One region of the Aequorivita sp. IT1282 genome, then DNA from elsewhere that is predicted to be linked to it. Evidence: riboswitches for the same ligand, from Rfam matches in the RefSeq annotation. Region 1 holds a riboswitch; the other holds the start of a gene.
The links. Region 1 has a riboswitch for cobalamin ahead of AC3RVG_RS03370 (PAS domain-containing protein). Riboswitches for the same ligand answer to the same signal wherever they lie in the genome.

Region 1 (3,454 bases):
TCCTAATATTTCTTCATCAATATTTAGATTATTAAGCATATAATGGCTGTAATTTTCTTCTAATTGAATCAAATTCGCCGTTTTCTTTTCAATTTGAATGTATTTTTTGAGGCGTTTTGTTCTTCCACTTATAGCATTTATGATTGGATCTACTTGTAAAGAACCGCCTAGAAGTCCCAAGAGATGGATAGGTTTAAAATCCCCTGCTGTGTATAATCTTCTTTCATTTGTAGATAAGGGTTTAATTTTCTTATTAATAATTCCCAAACTTACTGCATCAAATTTGGATTTCGATATAATTGAAACTTCATCCAATTCATTAATTCTATTAAATATTGAATACGGAGGGAAACCGTTAGAATCTGCAGCATTTATTGAATCCTCAATTTTTTGAATTTTTATAAGAGAATCTTTCGCCTTCAAATCCTTGTTAATAGTATCCTGAATTTGTAATCGATTTTCAATAATTTCTTTATTCTGAGAAAAAGAATAGGCCGAGTAAAAGATCAAGAAAAAGGTACATGTGAACTTCATTCTAAATTTGAATATGTATAATAATGTTGGTTAAATTCAATAGGAATGCCAAATATCTCCACTCGTACTCTTTGTTTAATACATTATTAGCGTTCAAACCAGCCACCCATCTCCCACTCCTCCGAAACACTTACTAAGGAGAGTTCCATAAAACTTCGCATCCCCTCTCGAGCGCTGGCGCCTGTACTGAGCAGGACTGTAATGCGGTATTCTGCCCCCAGGTGTAGTTCTTTTTATGACAACAAATAGCCTCAAAGGTTTAATTACGTTAAGCTTCGATTTGCGATGGCTTATAGACCTAGCAATGAAGACATCATTGACACGATTGCTTCGCTGCTTTCCACTGCCATTGGAAGTGGGAGGAGTTTTTTTAGCGGGTTGCTAAATAAGGGGCTTTTTAATTTCAAAAGGAGGTCTCGACTGCGCTCGACCGGACAATGGAGTCAGGTGTAGTACTATTCATGATAGCAAGTAGCCTCATGAGGTTGCCGCGCTTCGCTCGCAATGACGGTTCATTCAATCATCATCCGAATCGTTTTGGCCAAGGAGTTTACGGATTAAAAAAGAAAACCTAGAACCTACAAATACAATTCATAAATTCATCTCTAGCTAGTAATCAAATTTCCATACCTTTGTTCCGTATTTGGTTTGTATCTGAAAAATTTCAGAACAATTAAAAGGGAAATAGGTGAAAATTGATGAAGCCGCCGGTTGAAAAACCAAGTCTTCTTAAATCTTTAAATCCTATGCTGTTCCCGCAACTGTAAGCTTTGTCCGCCTAAGGCGGATGCCTGTAATTAAAAACTTCAAAATAATCCACTGTCTACCTTGGTTGATGGGAAGGAAAATTACAGGACGCAAGCCAGGAGACCTGCCAAATTGCAATAATTTAAAAAACGCTGGCTTTCGGGTAAAAGGCTTTAAGTTTATGATTTTATTTATAGCTTCTTACTGCTCTTATTTAACCCAGACTTCTCAAGGGACAAGTGTTCTTGTCGGCATTTCATTTTTTAAACACATCCATTATGGCGAAATATAATTTATGGCATATGGCGGGCCTGGATATTTTCTTAGAGTCTCTAAACGACCAAGAGCTTAAAAAGTACACAACAAATCTGGCACCGCAATCCAATGCATCTCCTTTAATAAGTTGGCGGGATACTGCAGATTTTTTTGCACCAAGAGAGCCTTTAAATTCGCTGGAAAAAGATAGAATTACATTAGAGTTAATGGAAAGTCAATTTCAATGGAAAACAGACTTTAACGAAATATTGAAGCATCCATACGACGCATTGATTGTAACCAACTCGCTGCAAACGATACTGTGGACCAATCCTGGGTTCTTTAAAATGACAGGCTATCAAGCCAGTTATGCACTTGGAAAAAAACCTTCTTTTTTGCAAGGGGATCAAACTTCAAAAGAAACCAAGGAACTTATAAAGGAAAATCTTTTAAAAGAGATACCCTTCACTTCAAAAATACTGAACTATAAAAAAAACCAAGAAGAATACTGGTGTAAAATACAAATCTTCCCAATGCAAACTAAGAAAGGTATTACCCATTATTTGGCATTGGAAACTGAACTATTATGAACGTAAAAGAAAGAATTTTAAAATCAGAAACCCGCATATTTAAAGCGGTTTTCCCAAATACAACCAATCATTACGACACGCTTTTTGGCGGTACCGCTATGCAGTTTATGGATGAGGTTGCGTTTATCACTGCCACACGCTATAGTAGGCAAAGAATGGTAACAGTTTCTTCAGACCGCATCGATTTTACAAAACCCATTCCTGCAGGAACCATTGTAGAATTGGTGGGGCAAGTTGTGCATTTGGGAACAACGAGCCTTAAGGTGAAAGTTGAAATATTTGTTGAGGAAATGTATTCTTACAGTCGGGAAAAAGCGGTAAGTGGAGTATTCACCTTTGTTGCGATTGATGAAAATAAAAATCCTATTAAATTAATATAATAGGCCTTTTCACTAACATTCATCCTATACCCTGCCCACGCGGGTGTCTCTCCCGTGTTCTCTGAAATGTATCACGCTTATTGATAGGAATACCCAACAATTACTCAATATTGACCAGCTGCTAAAACGGCGTCGGTGGAAACACGGATTAATCAAAGAAAACTGTGTGGCCGACACAGGCTACAGTAGTGGCGAAGATGTATTCTATAGAAAACCGCTAAACCTATTACCGCTCGCTATCAAAAATCTCCTTTACAGCCATTCTATATTTTACAGGATTGGCGGCTTTTTTGATCTTTTTATAGGTTTTTTGCGGATTCGAAAAAGATTGCGAAAAATATTCCCAGAAACCTAACATCTTCATTTTAATTGGTGTTGGCCCAGATAAAATTGCATCGTATTGTTGGTAGATTTCGTCGTGAAAAGCTTCAAATAAATCCCAGCGATTTTCAGGATAGTCTGTAGTATTGTTTTTTATCATACTCGGTAAAAACGGATCGGCAATTAAGCCACGACCAATCATAAAATGATCAATACTTGGGAAACGCTCCTGCATTTTCTTAAACTGTGCCACCGTGGTAATATCGCCGTTATAATACAGTTTGTGTTTTGCGGCGTCAACACATTTTTGAAAAGCGTCTAAATCTACGCCACCTTTGTACAATTGTTTTCCAAGACGCGCGTGTATAGCAACGTTTTTAAGCGGATATTTATCGAGAATAGGAAAAGTGTGCAGAATTTCGTCACTATGCTCATACCCCATCCGCATTTTCATTGAGACCAAAATATCGGTTTCATTGTGAACACGTTTTAAAATAGCATCTATTTTATTGAAATCGCAAATTAAACCAGAACCCATGCCACGATTTGTAACCATTGGGTACGGACAACCTAAATTCCAGTTTAGCTCTTTATAACCAAATTGTTGCACGTATTTAGCAACAAAAA
Region 2 (3,454 bases), 550 kb from region 1:
ATGAAGTTTCTGGCTGCAAATTTAAATTGCCACCTGCGTACCAAAACAAATCATTAAAGGTTGGCACGCGATAGTTCTTTGAACCGTTTATACGAAGCGCATACTTTTCTGAAAGTCGCCATTTAGCATCAGCCGAAAAAAGAAATGGGTTGTCAAAATCATTCAGAAATTCTTTTCTAAAATTTAAACCGTAGCTAAAATCTTTCGAAATTTTATGATTTAACAGAATTACAGCAGCTAAAGTTTTTCGAAAATTCTCACCCACGTTGTCTCCAGTGGCATTTATGTATGTGTATTCAACTTTTGCGTTTAGCCGAAGTTTTTCCCGAAGAAAAACTTCAGATTGCAGGGCACTTATAAATGTGTTCGCACTGCCCTCGTCAAACAAAGGTTTTTCACTATTTGGATAATAGCGGTATTGTTCAAAAAGGTGCGCAACGCTAGCTTTTGTTGTAAATAACCCAATTCTTTGCTGCAATTGCCAAAGGTTACGTGTTGCAATATCTTTATAACCGTCCTTGCCGATAGTATTTAAACTGCCAGAAAAATTACGGTCGTTATAGGTGTATTCAGAATTCCACGTAGCAACGCCATTCTTCAATTTTTTGGCACCATTTACATTAGCTGCTAAGCGCAGAAATTCACCGTGTTGATTTTTTTGGTTTTTACCCACATAATCGTAATCGTTATCAGAACTAGTAAAATCTACGCCTACATTTAAATAAAGGTTATCCCAAGATTGAGTAGTGGTTGCATTTCCGCCAATTGTAGAAAAACTTCCGTAACGAAGTCCGATTGCAGTAGTATCAATCTTTTCGAAGGTATATGTGTTGTTTAAATGAATACTTCCGCCAACGGCACCGCTGCCGTATTGCACACCGCCGCCACCGCTTCTTATTGCAATTTCATTGTAATTTAAAGGTGAAATAGTATTGAAATCTGTCTGTCCCGTAAAAACCGAATTTATATTGATGCCGTTCCAAACCACAGCAGTTTGAGCGGCGTTTGTTCCACGGAAAGAGGGAGATGAAACCATTCCGAAACCATTTTCTTTAAAGTAGATTGAAGTATTGTAGCGAAGCGTTTCAGTTAAAGAAGTGGCATTTCTTTCAACAACAGAATCATTGAGTTTTTCTAGTTTGAACCCTTTTGAAAAATGAATGAGTTTTGCATCGGTAAGCATCACTTCCGGCAATTGCTGAATGCTATCCAGTTGCGCGTAGGCAGAAACCGTACACAGCAAAAAAAATAAAATAATATGGATACTAGTTTGTTTCATAATTCAACCTTTATCCCGAAAGTTTGATATTTTTAAATTATGAATCTGGCAGGTCTCCTGGCTTGTCTTTTGTGCTACCTTCCCATCAGCCTATGACTGACAGTGGTTTTTGAAGTTATGCACGCCCAAAATATATTGGGACGACTTACAGTTGCGGGAACAGCTTCGGGTTTTAACCGAATTCCCTTTTAAAAGCATTTTCCAGTGTGGAAAACTGCTTACCAAAATTCATCGCAAAAATAGACTTTAAATACTAGTACACCCAAACAAAACCATTATTTTTGGGGATGCAAAAATTTGTCTTCATTATAAGTTGCTTCCTTTTTTTTACCGCTTGTAAAAACACCAATAACGATATTCAATCATCCGATACCTCAAATGCTGAAGGAATATTGACGGATATAAAATACGCCAAAGGTTTTGAGATAGCCACTTTTGACGGTTACAAAACCATCACCCTAAAAAACCCGTGGCCCGGAACCGAGAAAACATTTACTTATGCTTTAATTGAAAAAAACGGTGCGATTCAAAATCCGGAAAAGTATGACGCAGTAGTTGAATTACCGGTAAAACGAATTGTTGTTACTTCCACCACTCACATTCCTTCTTTGGAAATGTTGGGGGAAATTGAAACATTGGTCGGTTTTCCTAATCTCAACTATATTTCTTCGGAAAAAACACGACAACTAATTGTAGCCGAAAAAGTAAAAGAGCTCGGTAAAAACGAAGATATCAATACCGAAATTTTAATCGAATTAAATCCAGAAGCAGTAATTGGTTTTGCGGTTGACGGAAATAATTCTGCTTTTGCCACCATTCAGAAAACAGGTATTCCTGTGCTTTATAATTCAGATTGGACAGAAACTTCACCTTTGGGAAAAGCAGAATGGATTAAATTTTTTGGAGTTCTTTTCAATAAAGAAAAAGAAGCTGATAGTATTTTTAATACTATTGAAACCGATTATAACGCTGCTAAAAAAATTGCTTCCGAAGCAAAAGAAACCCCCACAGTTATTAGCGGGGCAATGTATAAAGACGTTTGGTATATGCCGCAGGGCGATAGTTGGGGCGCACAATTTATAGACGATGCCAATGGTGATTATCTTTGGAAAGATTCAGAAGGCACTGGCAGCCTCGCATTAAATTTAGAATCTGTTTTGGAGAAAGGCCAAAATGCAGCATATTGGATAGGTCCCGGACAATTTACAAGCCTAGACGAGATGAAAAATGCGAGCCAAGTATATGCCCAATTTGAAGCGTATAAAACTGCAAACGTTTATTCTTACAGTATGAAAAAAGGCGAAACGGGCGGTGTGATTTATTATGAATTGGCACCCAATCGTCCAGATTTGGTTTTAAAAGATTTAATTAAAATTCTACACCCAGAGTTGTTTCCGGAGCACCAATTTTACTTTTTTGATAAATTGAATTAATGCAAACTACCCAAACATTTCGCCTTCAATTTGCGGTGCTATTTATAGCGCTCATTGCTGCGTTTTTGGTGAATTTGAGCATCGGATCGGTTTCAATTCCTATTGATGAAATTATTTCTGTCTTCATTGGCAACGGTGCTTCTAAAGAAACTTGGCGCTATATATTGATGGATTACAGACTACCAAAAGCAATTACAGCAATACTTGCCGGTGGCGGTTTGGCTGTTTCGGGATTGCTAATGCAGACCTTGTTTCGCAACCCGTTGGCCGGTCCTTTTGTTTTAGGATTGAGCAGCGGCGCGAGCCTGGGTGTTGCCATTTTAATATTGGGTGCAAGTACCTTTGGCGGAATTTTTGGAACTTTACTACTAAGTCAATGGAGCCTTGTCGTGGCTTCGGCATTAGGTAGCTTTTTAGTCCTTTTAGCCGTTTTGGCGGTAACTTTCAGAATAAAAGACACCATGGCAATTTTAATAATTGGTTTAATGTTTGGCAGTGTTACTACCGCTGTGGTTTCGGTTTTGTCTTATTTCAGTAATGCAGAACAGCTTCAGCAATACATTTTTTGGTCTTTTGGAAGTTTGGGAAATCAATCGTGGCAAGGCGTATTAATTTTAGGAATTTGCTTTTTAGCAGGTTTAACATTGAGTGTTTTCAGCAGTAAATCTTTAAACGGTTTACTTTTAGGTGAAAATTATGCGAAAAGCATGGGCTTACACATTAAAAGAACAACCTTCATAAT

Region 2: another riboswitch for cobalamin. It lies ahead of AC3RVG_RS00940 (TonB-dependent receptor); the one in region 1 lies ahead of AC3RVG_RS03370 (PAS domain-containing protein).

The regions. Positions count from the first base shown of each region.
Region 1 covers NZ_JBYRHR010000001.1:740,936-744,389, forward strand. The annotation lists gene AC3RVG_RS03365 (hypothetical protein) at 1-423, opposite strand, end outside; cobalamin riboswitch at 1,162-1,427, shown strand; gene AC3RVG_RS03370 (PAS domain-containing protein) at 1,560-2,126, shown strand; gene AC3RVG_RS03375 (acyl-CoA thioesterase) at 2,123-2,506, shown strand; gene AC3RVG_RS03380 (tRNA dihydrouridine synthase) at 2,733-3,454, opposite strand, start outside.
Region 2 covers NZ_JBYRHR010000001.1:190,267-193,720, reverse strand. The annotation lists gene AC3RVG_RS00940 (TonB-dependent receptor) at 1-1,279, opposite strand, end outside; cobalamin riboswitch at 1,310-1,521, opposite strand; gene AC3RVG_RS00935 (ABC transporter substrate-binding protein) at 1,567-2,712, shown strand; gene AC3RVG_RS00930 (FecCD family ABC transporter permease) at 2,712-3,454, shown strand, end outside.